Linked DNA regions of Ramlibacter pinisoli. Each later gene encodes a partner of the first gene's protein in a complex. Links are inferred from orthologs where the notes say so. Each region holds a gene or a part of one and is shown in the gene's direction. Other genes may lie near its edges. The genes, in order: dnaX and dnaN.

Evidence for each region.
Region 2: the proteins of dnaX (region 1) and dnaN are in contact, whole or in part, in a cryo-EM structure (PDB 8GIZ), measured with the Escherichia coli proteins. The link is inferred for Ramlibacter pinisoli from one-to-one orthologs.

What each region holds. Positions count from the first base shown.
Region 1 is NZ_WSEL01000009.1:575,129-582,111, reverse strand. What follows is about bases 1,753-4,692. They hold dnaX (DNA polymerase III subunit gamma/tau), read left to right. Parts: upstream 1,753-2,277; coding sequence 2,278-4,107; downstream 4,108-4,692. Other genes in these bases: recR (recombination mediator RecR), read left to right, coding at 4,510-4,692; GON04_RS17275 (YbaB/EbfC family nucleoid-associated protein), read left to right, coding at 4,144-4,476; GON04_RS26610 (hypothetical protein), read left to right, coding at 1,753-1,854. Also shown: GON04_RS17295 (hypothetical protein), read left to right, coding at 108-719; more of GON04_RS26610, read left to right, coding at 862-1,752; more of recR, read left to right, coding at 4,693-5,097; GON04_RS17265 (MAPEG family protein), read left to right, coding at 5,136-5,549; GON04_RS17260 (ABC transporter substrate-binding protein), read left to right, coding at 5,665-6,711; GON04_RS17255 (ABC transporter ATP-binding protein), read left to right, coding at 6,715-6,983. UniProt on the Escherichia coli protein: Part of the beta sliding clamp loading complex, which hydrolyzes ATP to load the beta clamp onto primed DNA to form the DNA replication pre-initiation complex.
Region 2 is NZ_WSEL01000011.1:17,555-24,547, reverse strand. What follows is about bases 1,365-4,314. They hold dnaN (DNA polymerase III subunit beta), read left to right. Parts: upstream 1,365-2,261; coding sequence 2,262-3,368; downstream 3,369-4,314. Other genes in these bases: gyrB (DNA topoisomerase (ATP-hydrolyzing) subunit B), read left to right, coding at 3,578-4,314; dnaA (chromosomal replication initiator protein DnaA), read left to right, coding at 1,365-1,907. Outside these bases: rpmH (50S ribosomal protein L34), read right to left, coding at 177-311; more of dnaA, read left to right, coding at 495-1,364; more of gyrB, read left to right, coding at 4,315-6,190; GON04_RS25250 (DUF3800 domain-containing protein), read left to right, coding at 6,551-6,993. UniProt on the Escherichia coli protein: Confers DNA tethering and processivity to DNA polymerases and other proteins. Acts as a clamp, forming a ring around DNA (a reaction catalyzed by the clamp-loading complex) which diffuses in an ATP-independent manner freely and bidirectionally along dsDNA.

The sequences.
Region 1 (6,983 bases):
CGCCCGTTTCAGCTCCGACCGCAGTTGCCCTGGCTGGCATCGCATAGGTCGGAACTTTGCAATCCCCCATTGAAGGACCTTGAGGAATGAATCCTGAACTCATACGCATGGGCATCGTTTTCCTGCATCTCGTCGCTTGCTGCGTGGCCCTGGGCCTCGTGTTCACCAGCGACGTCGCCATGATCAAGGGGCTGCTGCGGCCCACACCCGACGCCCAGGACGAAGAACACCTGACCCACCTGCACAAGACCATTTCGCGCGCGCTGCTCGTGCTCTGGCTGACCGGCATCGGGCTGGTCTCCTTCGACATCCTGGCCAAGGGCGTCGGCACGCTGGCCAACCCCAAGCTGCAATCCAAGATCGCACTGGTGGTCCTGCTGACGTTGAACGGCATGGTGCTGCAGCGGCAGGTGATGCCGTTCCTGCACCGCGCCGGGAGCCTGATGAAGCTCACCTTCCCGCGCCGGATGGTGGCGCTCTTCGTCGGTTCGGTCTCGGGTGTGTCCTGGTTCTATGCCGCCCTGCTGGGCATCGGCCGGCCGCTCAACTGGAAGTACTCGCTGACGGAGATCCTGATGGCCTACCCCTTCCTCATCGTCGGCGGCTTCGTGGGCATGGTGTTCCTCACCGCCTGGGCCGAGTACCAGGGACGGCAAGCCGTGCGGACCACGGAGCCGGCCGATTCCTGGGAAATCCTGCCGCGCCCGCTGCTGACCTGAGGACCCGGCCCCGGAACCTGCTCGGCCGATGCCGACGGGTTTCCGCTGCAATGACTTGTAAGCCTGACCCATGCGCGAGGCGGCCGCGCCGTAACGTGGCCTGATGTCGTACCGGAATCCGCGCACCCTGACTCCCGCGGTCGTGACGTTCGTCCTGGCGGCGTGCGGCGGTGGTGGCGGTGGGTCCAGCGAACAGGGCACGGCACAAGCCGTGGCCGTCCGGAACAACGCCGAAGGGATCTGGTTCGGTCGCACGTCGGCCGGTGACCGGCAGGACCTGGTGGTGCTGGAGGACGGCCAGGCCTGGGGCATCGCCTCCGACGGCTTCAGCCTCAAGGGCGCCATCCAGGGCGTCGCCAGCGGCGTGGGCACCACGCTCAATGCATCCGTCACCGACTACTCGTTCCTGGACAACCTCCAGCCCGAGACCACCTTCGTCGGCAGCGTGCAGGCGCGCACGGCCCTCGACGCGACCGCCAGCACCGGCCGGCGCCTCTTTCTGTCCTACAACGCCAGCTACGACAGTGCCGCGACGCCGAATGGCCTGGCGGGGACGTACGAGCTGAGCGGAAACACCGTCGCCGTGATCGACGCGATCGGGCGCTTCACCTGGGTGGCCTCCGCCGGGTGCACCCTGGCCGGCCAGGCGGTCCCGCGCGCAACCGGCAAGAACGTCTACATGCTGTCGGCCACCTACGTGGGCGCCGACTGCCTTCATGGGAACGGCACGTCCATCTCGGGCGTCGCCTACCTGGATACCACCGGGGCGCCGAGGCGGCTGTTCACGCTGGCCCTGCGCCCGGACCGGGTGATTGGCTTCATCGCCTTCGCGGACCAGGTGACTCCCGTTTCCGCGGCGCCTGTCGCTGCGCCGGCGCCGACCCCGGCACCCACGGCGGCACCCAGGCCTGCGCCGACTCCGGCTCCGACGGCGGCACCCAGGCCTGCGCCAACGCCGGCTCCGACGGCGGCACCCCGGCCTGCGCCGACGCCGGCACCCCTGCCGGTGCCGACTCCGGCCCCCACGCCTGCGCCGACGCCTGCGCCGACTCCGGCCCCCACGCCGGCGCCGACACCGGCTCCTGCACCTCTGCCCGCACCAGGCAACTCCGGCCGGGGTAACGGGCGGGGCTAGTTGTCGTCGAGGGAAATCGAAGCGGCCGCGAGAGCTGGCGCAGTGGCCGGCCGAATGATGTCAGGTCGCTCCGCCGTGCCGGCGGTTCCATCCTCGCAATCGAAGCGAGGGAATCGGCCGCCAGTAGCAACGGCGAGGCGCAGTTTTCGCGCTCGGTTCGCCAGCGAAGGCACCCGAGGTGACACAGTCAGGTGACACAGGCCGCCTTTTGGACCGCTCCAGCACGGCTAAGTGCTTGATCCGCAAGGCATCTGAGAGGGGAAGTTGACGAGCCTTACCCCCGGCACTGGCTCCACAGTTAGGGCTGCTTGGTTCCCCACCTGACCCGGTTGGCCGCTTCACCATGCGGGGAGGCCCGTCAGGGGTGATTGTAGGCGACTGCGATGCCCGGGCTCGTCGGACCGGGCCCTTAGAATCGCCGCGATGTCGTATCTCGTGCTCGCCCGCAAGTACCGGCCGAAGACCTTCGGCGAGATGGTGGGGCAGGAGCACGTCGTCCAGGCGCTGTCGAACGCGCTGACCCAGCAGCGGTTGCACCACGCCTACCTGTTCACCGGCACGCGCGGTGTCGGCAAGACCACCGTCTCGCGCATCCTGGCCAAGTCGCTCAATTGCCAGGGCCCGGACGGGCAGGGCGGCATCACCGCCACGCCGTGCGGCGTGTGCCAGGCCTGCACCGACATCGACTCCGGCCGGTTCGTCGACTACACCGAGCTCGACGCCGCCTCGAACCGCGGCGTCGACGAGGTCCAGTCGCTGCTCGAACAGGCGGTCTACAAGCCGGTGCAGGGGCGCTTCAAGGTCTTCATGATCGACGAGGTGCACATGCTCACCGGGCACGCGTTCAACGCGATGCTCAAGACGCTGGAAGAGCCGCCCGAGTACCTCAAGTTCGTGCTGGCGACGACCGACCCGCAGAAGGTGCCGGTCACCGTGCTCTCGCGCTGCCTGCAGTTCAACCTGCGGCCGATGGCGCCCGAGACGGTCAACGACCACCTGGCGAACGTGCTCCAGGCCGAGGGCGTCGAGGCCGACCCGCAGGCGCTGCGCCTGCTGGCGCGGGCCGCGCGGGGCTCCATGCGCGACGCGCTCTCGCTCACCGACCAGGCCATCGCCTTCGGTGGTGGCGGCCTGCGCGAGCCGGCGGTGCGCCAGATGCTGGGCAGCGTCGACCGCAGCCACGTGTTCCGGCTGATCGAGGCGCTCGCCGCCGGCGACGGCCGCACCGTGGTGGCGGTGTCCGGGGAACTGCGGTTGAATGGCCTGTCGGCCGCCGGCGCACTGGAGGAAATGGCAGCCGTGCTGCAGCGCATGGCGGTCGTGCAGGCGGTGCCCGAAGCCGGCGACGCCGCCGACCCCGACGCGGGGCAGGTCACGCGCCTGGCCGGCCTGCTGCCCGCCGACGAGACCCAGCTGCTCTACACGATGTGCCTGCATGGCCGTGCCGAGCTCGGCCTGGCCCCCGACGAATACGCCGCGCTCACGATGGTGCTGCTGCGGCTGCTCGCCTTCCAGCCCGGCACGGCCACCGCCGCGGCGGAAAAAAAAACTCTGATCGACGCCAGGCCGGCGGTTGAGCCGCCTGCCGCGGTGCCGCTCGCGCCGGTTCGCGCACCCGCCGCGCCCCCCGTGGTTGCTCCGGCGGCGCTGGCCCCCGCTGCCGCGCCGGCACGCCCGGCCACGGCGCCCGCCAACAACATTCCGCCCGGCCGCGTGCTGCCCGTGGTCGAACCGCCGGCCGTGCGCGGTGCAGCCCCGGCGCGCGAGCGTCCCGCTGCGGGCGGCGGCGAGGTGGTCGGCGTCCCGGTGCGCCAGCAGCCCGAGTCGGCGCGCGAGGCCGCGTCGGCTCCGGCCACCGGTTTCGTGGCGACGGAAGAGGGCGATTTCTGGCATGCCACGGTGCAGCAGCTGGCGGCGGCGGAGGCCATCTCGGCGCTGGTGCGCGAGCTGGGCCTGCAGTCGCAGCTGGTGGCCCGCGACACGGGGCACTGGCTGCTGCGCGTCGAGCGCGAATCGCTCAACCAGCCGGCCGCGCGCGAGCGCCTGCAGACCGCCCTGCGCGCGGCGGGGCACGACGTGGCATTGGCGGTCGAGGTGGGGCCGGTGACCGACAGTCCCGCGCGCCGCAACGCGGCTGCCGCAGCCGAGCGCCAGAAGGCCGCCGAGGAAGTCATCCTGAACGATCCGTTCGTGCAGCAGATGATGCGGGACTTTGGCGCGAGAATCGTGCCTGGAAGCATCAAGCCCGCGTAGCTACGGCACGCGGCAACCACGCAAAGGAATCGACGCATGTTCAACAAGGGACAGCTGGCCGGCCTGATGAAACAGGCCCAGGCCATGCAGGACAACCTGAAGAAAGCCCAGGACGAACTGGCGACCATCGAGGTCACCGGGGAATCGGGCGCCGGCCTCGTCAAGGTCACCATGACGTGCAAGCACGACGTCAAGCGCGTCGCCATCGACCCCAGCCTGCTCGCCGACGACAAGGACATGCTGGAAGACCTGGTCGCCGCCGCCTTCAACGCCGCCGTGCGCAAGGCCGAGGAGACCTCGCAGGAGAAGATGGGCAAGATCACTGCCGGCATGCCGGGCCTGCCCGGCGGCATGAAGTTCCCGTTTTGAGCGGGCACGGGCGCGACGCGCGGGCGGGCGGCCGTGGCTGATCCCTCCCTCAACGCACTCGTCGACGCCTTGCGGCGCCTGCCCGGCGTCGGCGTGAAGTCGGCGTCGCGCATGGCCTACCACCTGCTGCAGCACGACCGCGAAGGCGCGCAGCTGCTCGCGCAGGCGCTGATGCAGGCGACCGCCCGCATCCGGCAATGCAGCCTGTGCCACACCTTCACCGAGGAAGAGGTCTGCCCGACCTGCCGCGATCCGCAGCGCGATGCCAGCAAGCTCTGTGTGGTCGAGACGCCGGCCGACCAGGCCGCGCTGGAGCGCACTGCGGCGTACCGAGGCCGCTATTTCGTGCTGATGGGCAAGCTCAGTCCGCTGGACGGCATCGGCCCCCAGGACATCGGGCTGGGCAAGCTGTTCCAGCGCGCCACCGACGGCCTCGTCCAGGAGGTCATCCTGGCGACCAATTTCACCGCCGAGGGCGAGGCCACCGCGCACGTCATCGGCGAGGCCCTGAAGCAGCGCGGGCTGAAAGTCACGCGCCTCGCGCGCGGCGTGCCGGCCGGCAGCGAGCTCGAATACGTGGACCTGGGCACCATCGCCCACGCCCTCGTCGACCGTCGCTGAGCCAGGGCGGCGTACCAACTCCAACAAGAACGACCACGATGGGACCTGTCCGCTTCACCGTTGCCTACTGGTGCGTGCTCGCCGCCGCGCTGCTGCCGTACGCCTGCGCCTACCTGGCCAAGTCGGGCGGATTCGGCCGGCCACGCAGCCAGGGCGGGTACGACAACCAGGATCCCCGGGCGTGGCTCGGCAAGCTCACCGATTGGCGGGCGCGCGCGAACGCCGCCCAGGCCAACAGCTTCGAGGCGCTCCCGTTCTTCATCGGAGCCGTCGTCATCGCCCACCAGGTGGCCGCGCCGCAGACGCTGGTGGACATCCTGGCGGTGGTCTTCGTCACGCTGCGGGTGGTCTACATCGCCATGTACGTGGCCGGCCTGCCGACCATCCGGTCGGCCATTTGGGCCCTCGCGTTCGTGGTGAACGTGGGCATCCTGCTGGCCGGCCTGCGCTAGCGCCCGGCTGCCCGCTGGGGTTACGTGGAAACCCGCACGGGATGGTCCCGATGCGGTGCAGGGATCTCCTTGGCTAACCTCGTTGCACGAGAGACAGCCGCCCCGGAGAACCCCGATGATTGCCCCCGCCATCACCCGCCGCAGCTTCGCGCTCGCCGCCGGCGCGGCGGTCGCGGTAGTGGCGGTCCCCGCCTTGCGCGCGCAGGCGCGCATCGAGAAGCCCCGGCTCTCGCTGGCGGTCGGCGGCAAGGCGGCGTTCTACTACCTGCCCCTCACCATCTCCGAGCAACTCGGCTACTTCCGCGCCGAAGGCCTCGAGGTGGAAATCTCCGACTTCTCCGGCGGCGCGCGCGCGCTGCAGGCGCTGGTGGGTGGCTCGGCCGACATCGTGAGCGGCGCGTACGAGCACACCATCAACATGCAGGCCAAGAACCAGTTCATCGAGGCCATCGTGTTGCAGGGCCGCGCACCGCAGATCGCGATGGGCGTGTCCACCAAGACCATGTCGGGCTACACGTCGCTGGCCGACCTGCGGGGCAAGAAGATCGGTGTCACCGCGCCCGGTTCGTCGACCAACATGGTTTCCAACCTGGTGCTCTCGCGCGCCGGCATCAAGGCCAACGAGGTCAGTTATGTCGGCGTGGGGACGGCGGCCGGCGCGCTGGCGGCGTTGCGTTCCGGCCAGATCGATGCCATGAGCAACATCGATCCGGTCATGACGATGCTCGAGCAGAAGGGCGACGTGAAGATCATCAGCGACACGCGCACGCTCAAGGGCACGCAGGAGGTGTTCGGCGGGCTGATGCCGGCCGCCTGCCTGTACACGCACGTCGAATTCGTCCAGAAGTACCCCAATACCTGCCAGGCACTGGCCAATGCCATCGTGCACGGCCTGAAGTGGCTGCAGACCGCGGGACCGAGCGACATCATCAAGACCGTCCCCGACAGCTACCTGCTGGGCGACCGCGCCCTCTACCTGGCCTCCTTCAACAAGGTGCGCGAGGCCATCTGCCTCGATGGCCTGCTGCCGGAGGAGGGCGCACGCACGGCGCTGAAGGCCCTGGCGAGCTTCGAGCCCACGGTCAAGGTCGACAAGATCAACCTGGCCCGCACCTACACCAACGAGTTCGCCCGCCGGGCCAAAGACAAGTTCAAAGCCTGAGGGATGGCTGCGGACGCCCTCGAACTCGTCGACCTCACCGTCACTTTCCGGTCGAAGGACGCTCCCGGCCAGCGCTACACGGCCGTCGGCGGCACCACCCTGCGGGTGGCCGCCGGCGAGTTCGTCTCGGTCGTCGGCCCCACCGGCTGCGGCAAGTCGACGTTGCTGAACGTCGCGGCCGGCCTCCTGCAACCCTCGTCCGGCCAGGTGCGGGTGTTCGGCGAGCCGCTGGCCGGCACCAACCGCCGGGCCGGCTACATGTTCCAGTCCGA
Region 2 (6,993 bases), on another replicon or contig:
CCGGCGAAGGCTCTGACGAATCAACCGGACGCCTGACGATGTCCAGTGAAGCCGCGTGCAGCGCAAAGTGCTCTGTGCGGCTGACGGTGCGGCCCGCGGCCATGACGGCCTCGAACTGCGCCCGGGTCTTCAGCCGCTGCACGGGCAGTGCCTGCCGCTAGCCGCCCGCAGGCGACTCAGACGGCCAGGCGCTTGCGGCCCTTGGCGCGGCGGGCGTTGATCACGGCACGGCCGCCGCGGGTCTTCATGCGGACCAGGAAGCCGTGGGTGCGAGCGCGGCGCACTTTCGAGGGTTGGTAGGTGCGTTTCATGTTGGTGCTTTCCGAGGAACCCACGATTATCGCTGATTTGCGCCACCCCAGCAAGGAACGGGGTGCGTGTCAAGACGTTGCGAGGCCCCCGCGCCCCGCAAAAACCCGGTGTGGATAACGCCTTGAGAACTTACAATGCAGCGTTTGCGCGCATGAAAACTATCCACAAGGTGACGGAGGGGTATGAGTGAGGGGTTCAGCGACAGCCTGGCCGCCGGCGGCGCCCTGAACGCGGGCGGTAGCCTGTGGCAGGCCTGCATGGACCAGCTGGCCCAGGAGTTGCCCGAACAGCAGTTCAACACCTGGATCAAGCCCCTCGCCGCCAAGGTCTCCGACGACTTCAGCAAGGTCACGCTGTTCGTCGCCAACCGCTTCAAGCTCGATTGGGTGCGGGCCCAGTACGCCGGCCGCATCGCTGCCACGCTGGAGAAGATCTACGGCCAGCCGGTGCAGCTTGAGTTAGCGCTCGCTCAGCGCGAAAGCCCCGCCAAGACTTACGCCGCGCCCACCCAGGCAGAGCTGATGCCGGCTGCCGAACCGGCCGACATCGCCGACGACAACCAGTCCGGCCAGTTCAAGAACCGGCTCAACACGGCGCTCACCTTCGACACCCTGGTGGAGGGCACGGCCAACCGCATGGCGCGCGCCGCGGCCATGCACGTGGCCGGCATGCCGGGCCAGCTCTACAACCCGTTGTTCATCTACGGCGGCGTCGGCCTGGGCAAGACCCACCTCGTCCATGCTGTGGGTAACAAGCTGCTGGCCGACCGCCCGGGCTCCAAAGTTCTCTACATCCATGCCGAGCAGTTCGTCTCGGATGTGGTCAAGGCCTACCAGCGCAAGACCTTCGACGAGTTCAAGGACAAGTACCACTCGCTCGACCTCCTGCTCATCGACGACGTCCAGTTCTTCGCCAACAAGGACCGCACCCAGGAGGAGTTCTTCAACGCCTTCGAGGCCCTGCTGGCCAAGAAGAGCCACATCGTGATGACGTCGGACACCTATCCCAAGGGCCTGGCCGACATCCACGAACGGCTGGTCTCGCGTTTCGACTCGGGCCTGACCGTGGCCATCGAGCCGCCCGAGCTCGAGATGCGCGTGGCCATCCTGATCAACAAGGCCCGCGCCGAGAGCGCCGAGATGCCCGAGGAAGTGGCCTTCTTCGTGGCCAAGAACGTGCGCTCCAACGTGCGCGAGCTCGAAGGCGCCCTGCGCAAGATCCTGGCCTACAGCCGCTTCAACCAGAAGGACATCTCCATCCAGCTGGCCCGCGAGGCGCTGCGCGACCTGCTGTCGATCCAGAACCGGCAGATCAGCGTCGAGAACATCCAGAAGACGGTGGCCGACTACTACAAGATCAAGGTCGCCGACATGTACAGCAAGAAGCGGCCGGCCTCCATCGCCCGCCCGCGCCAGATCGCCATGTACCTGGCCAAGGAGCTGACGCAAAAGAGCCTGCCCGAGATCGGCGAACTCTTTGGCGGCCGCGACCACACCACCGTGCTGCACGCGGTGCGCAAGATCGCCGCCGAGCGCCAGACCGTCACCGAGTTGAACCAGCAATTGCACGTGCTGGAACAGACGCTCAAGGGCTGACCGCGATGGCCTGCCGTCGCCCCGTCGCAGCGCCCGCCAGCACCCCCGTCGGCCGCCGGCCGGGCACGGCCTCCCTCCACGTCATTGCGGGCTCGACCCGCAATCCATCCCCGGTTGCCCGCGCCACCCGGTGCGCGTTGCAGGCCCTGGTTCTCGGCACGCCCCGGAGATGGATGCCGGGTCGAGCCCGGCATGACGGCGTTGCGGGCGCAAGCACCCCTGCCAGCGGCGTCGCGGGCACGGCAAGTGCTTGATGAAAAAGGGGAAAATGGCGTTTGTCCAGCGCGGACGCGCTCCCTGCCCAGCGACTACCACCCTTCGATAAAGAATGCATAAGAGGAACAGAGGAAGACCATGATCGTCCTGAAGGCCACCCAAGACAAAGTGCTCTCGGTCCTGCAGTCGGTTGCGGGCATCGTGGAGCGCCGGCACACCCTGCCGATCCTGGCCAACGTGCTGATTCGCAAGACGGGTGAACAGGTGCAGCTGACGACCAGCGACCTCGAGATCCAGATCCGCACCACCGCCGACGTCGGCGGTGACACCGGCAGCTTCACCACCACCGTGGGCGCGCGCAAGCTGATCGACATCCTGCGCACCATGCCGGCCGACCAGACCGTCAGCCTGGAGTCCAGCGCCAACAAGCTGCTGCTCAAGGGCGGCAAGAGCCGCTTCACGCTGCAGACCCTGCCGGCCGAGGACTTCCCGCTGGTGCAGGAGGCGGCCTCGTTCGGCCCCGCCTTCAGCGTGCCGCAGAAGACCCTGAAGGACCTGCTGGCCCAGGTGTCGTTCGCGATGGCGGTGCACGACATCCGCTACTACCTCAACGGCATCCTGTTCGTCGCCGAGGGCAAGCAGCTGTCGCTGGTGGCCACCGACGGCCACCGCCTGGCCTTCGCCAGCGCCACGCTCGACAAGGAAGTGCCCCGCCAGGAGGTGATCCTGCCGCGCAAGACCGTGCTGGAGATGCAGCGCCTGCTGTCCGACGCCGAGGGCGCCATCGAGATGCAGTTCGCCAGCAACCAGGCCAAGTTCTCGTTCGGCGGCATGGAGTTCGTCACCAAGCTGGTCGAGGGCAAGTTCCCCGACTACAACCGCGTGATCCCGAAGAACCACAAGAACTCGGTCACGCTCGGCCGCGCGCCGCTGCTGGCCAGCCTGCAGCGCACCGCCATCCTGACCAGCGAGAAGTTCAAGGGCGTGCGCCTGAACATCGAGCCGGGCACGCTGCGCGTGGCCAGCAACAACGCCGAGCAGGAAGAGGCGGTCGACGAGCTCGACATCGACTACGGCGGCGACGCCATCGAGATCGGCTTCAACGTCACCTACCTCATCGACGCGCTGGCCAACATGGACCAGGACATGGTGAAGATCGAGCTGGCCGACAGCAACAGCTCGGCCCTCGTCACCAATCCGGAAGACGCCAACTTCAAGTACGTGGTGATGCCGATGCGGATTTGACCGGTCCGGACCGCGCGGCGCCCACCGCCGCCCACGCCCCCTCGCACCTCCGTCATGCCGGGCTCGACCCGGCATCCATCTCCGGGAGGTGGAACGGGCAGGGGATGGATGGCGGGTCAAGCCCGCCATGACGCGGAAATGAGCCGACATGACAGGACCCGCCGAAGCCGGCGGGTTCCGTCCTTCAAGAGATCGAGAGAGTTGCCTGTATGTCTGACCCGAACCAAGTGAACACCGGCCCCGCGGGCGAGGAAAGCTCCAACTTCCAGCCGACCATCGACACCAACCAGGCCGGCGCCAGCGCCGCCTACGGCGAGTCGTCGATCCAGATCCTGGAAGGGCTGGAGGCCGTGCGCAAGCGCCCGGGCATGTACATCGGCGACACCTCCGACGGCACCGGCCTGCACCACCTGGTGTTCGAGGTGGTCGACAACTCCATCGACGAGGCCCTGGCCGGCCACTGCGACGACATCGTGGTGACCATCCACAGCGACAACTCGATCAGCGTGGTGGACAACGGCCGCGGCATCCCCACCGGCATCAAGATGGACGACAAGCACGAGCCCAAGCGCTCGGCCGCCGAGATCGCCCTGACCGAGCTGCACGCCGGCGGCAAGTTCAACCAGAACAGCTACAAGGTCTCGGGCGGCCTGCACGGCGTGGGGGTCAGCTGCGTCAACGCACTGTCGAAGATGCTGCGCCTGACGGTGCGCCGCGAGGGCAAGGTGCACGTCATGGAGTTCAGCCGCGGCTTCCCGCAGAACGCCGTCACCGAGCTGCGCGACGGGGTGGAAGTGCGGCCGATGCAGATCCTGGGCGACACCGACAAGCGCGGCACCGAGGTGCACTTCCTGCCGGACACCGAGATCTTCAAGGAGAACAACGACTTCCACTACGAGATCCTGTCCAAGCGGCTGCGCGAGCTCTCGTTCCTGAACAACGGCGTCAACATCAAGCTGGTGGACGAGCGCTCGGGCAAGAGCGACGACTTCTCGGGCGCCGGCGGCGTCAAGGGCTTCGTCGACTTCATCAACAAGGGCAAGACCGTCCTGCACCCGAACGTGTTCCACGCCATGGGCGACCGCCAGAGCGACCAGAACACCAACATCGGTGTCGAGGTGGCCATGCAGTGGAACAGCGGCTACAACGAGCAGGTCCTCTGCTTCACCAACAACATTCCGCAGCGCGACGGCGGCACCCATCTCACCGGCCTGCGCGCCGCGATGACCCGCGTCATCAACAAGTACATCGACGACACCGAGCTGGCCAAGAAGGCCAAGGTCGAAGTCACCGGCGACGACATGCGCGAGGGCCTGACCTGCGTGCTGAGCGTCAAGGTGCCCGAGCCCAAGTTCTCCAGCCAGACCAAGGACAAGCTGGTCTCCAGCGAGGTGCGCGGCCCGGTCGAGGACGTGGTGGCCCGCACGCTGGGCGACTTCCTGCAGGAGCGGCCCAACGACGCCAAGATCATCGTCGGCAAGATCATCGAGGCGGCGCGCGCCCGTGAGGCGGCGCGCAAGGCGCGCGACATGACGCGCCGCAAGGGCGTGCTCGACGGCATGGGCCTGCCGGGCAAGCTGGCCGACTGCCAGGAGAAGGACCCGGCGATGTGCGAGATCTACATCGTCGAGGGCGACTCCGCCGGCGGCAGCGCCAAGCAGGGCCGCGACCGGAAGTTCCAGGCCATCCTGCCGCTGCGCGGCAAGATCCTGAACGTGGAGAAGGCGCGCTACGAGAAGCTGCTCACCAGCAACGAGATCCTGACGCTGATCACCGCGCTGGGCACCGGCATCGGCAAGGCCGGCACCGCCAACAGCAACGGCAAGGGCGACACCGACGACTTCAACGTCGCCAAGCTGCGCTACCACCGCATCATCATCATGACCGACGCCGACGTCGACGGCGCCCACATCCGCACGCTGCTGCTCACGTTCTTCTACCGCCAGATGCCCGAGCTGGTGGAGCGCGGCCACATCTACATCGCGCAGCCGCCGCTGTACAAGGTCAAGGCCGGCAAGGAGGAGCTGTACCTCCAGGGCCAGAGCGACCTCGACAGCTTCCTGCTGCGCATCGCGTTGAACGGCGCCAGCGTCAGCACCGGTGGCGACAACCCCACCGTCATCAACGGCGAGACGCTGGCCGAACTGGCGCGCAAGCACCAGGTCGCCGAGGCCGTCATCGCCCGGCTGGCCAACTTCATGGACCGCGAGGCCCTGCGCGCCATCGCCGACGGCGTGCACCTGAACCTCGACACGGTGCAGGAAGCCGAAGCGGCCGCCATCGCGCTGCAGACTAAGCTGCAGGAACTGGACAAGGTCAGCAACGCCACCCCGGCCGAAGTGGCCAGCGAGTTCGACGCCCGCACCGACAAGCCCATCCTGCGCATCAGCCGCCGCCACCACGGCAACGTGAAGTCCAGCGTCATCACGCAGGACTTCGTGCACGGCGCCGACTACAAGGCCCTGGCCGAAGCCGCCGACACCTTCCGCGGCCTGCTGCACGAGGGCGCGCGCGTACTGCGCGGCGAAGGCGAGCGCCAGAAGGAAGAGAAGGTGAACGACTTCCGCCAGGCCATGCGCTGGCTGATCTCGGAAGCCGAGCGCTCCACCGCCCGCCAGCGCTACAAGGGCCTGGGCGAGATGAACCCCGAGCAGCTGTGGGAAACCACCATGGACCCCAACGTGCGCCGCCTGCTGAAGGTGCAGATCGACGACGCGATCGAGGCCGACCGCGTGTTCACGATGCTGATGGGAGACGACGTGGAGCCGCGCCGGGACTTCATCGAGACCAACGCCCTGCGGGCGGCGAACATCGACGTCTGAGTGAGTTGTCGAAGCGCGCAAAGATTTGCCGAAGTTCGTGTCTAACTTTTGCCGCTCTTCAGAAGGCGACCAAATGTTAGTATGCACACACTACCGCGCTGGGCCGCTCCTCTTTAGAGCTGGGCCTTCGAGGGGGCATTTCTCGGGATATGGGTCGAGCCTTCCGGGATACCCCGCGGACATGGCCGTCTCCCCCATGCCACTCCGCGCGTCGGCAGCCCCTGGCCTATTTCGACGAGTTCCGTCGGATGGGCGACGAGGTACCGCGCGGCACGGACTTCATCGAGAGCAAACCGCATTCGCCCTGACAAATGACGTTGCGCGGGGCAGTGTAGGTAGGCCCAAAACGTGAGAAAGCGCGTGGCAAAAGCTGAGAATGACGCTCAGTTCTCCAGCGCTGTCACCGACAGTAAGCGCTCACACCAATACCAGACTGAGGTTGCGCAGCAGTTTGCGCTGTTCGAATCGGAGCGACCGGGTCCAGCGGAGATCGCCGGTGCGGCGCCCCCTCCAGGAAAGTTCAGCAACTTCATCGTCTATGTTGACGAGAGCGGTGATCATGGCTTGACCACGCTGGACACGAACTATCCCGTGTTCGTCCTCGCGTTCTGCGTGTTCTACAAGAGGCACTACAGCGAAAAGGTGCTGCCCTCGCTCCACAAGTTCAAGTTCAACCATTTCGGGCACGACTTGGTTGTTCTGCACGAACATGAGATTCGGAAGGAGAAGGGGGACTTCCGATTCTTCTCAAGTCGGCAGCACAAGAACAAGTTCTTGACCGAGCTGACCGACATCATCGAGGC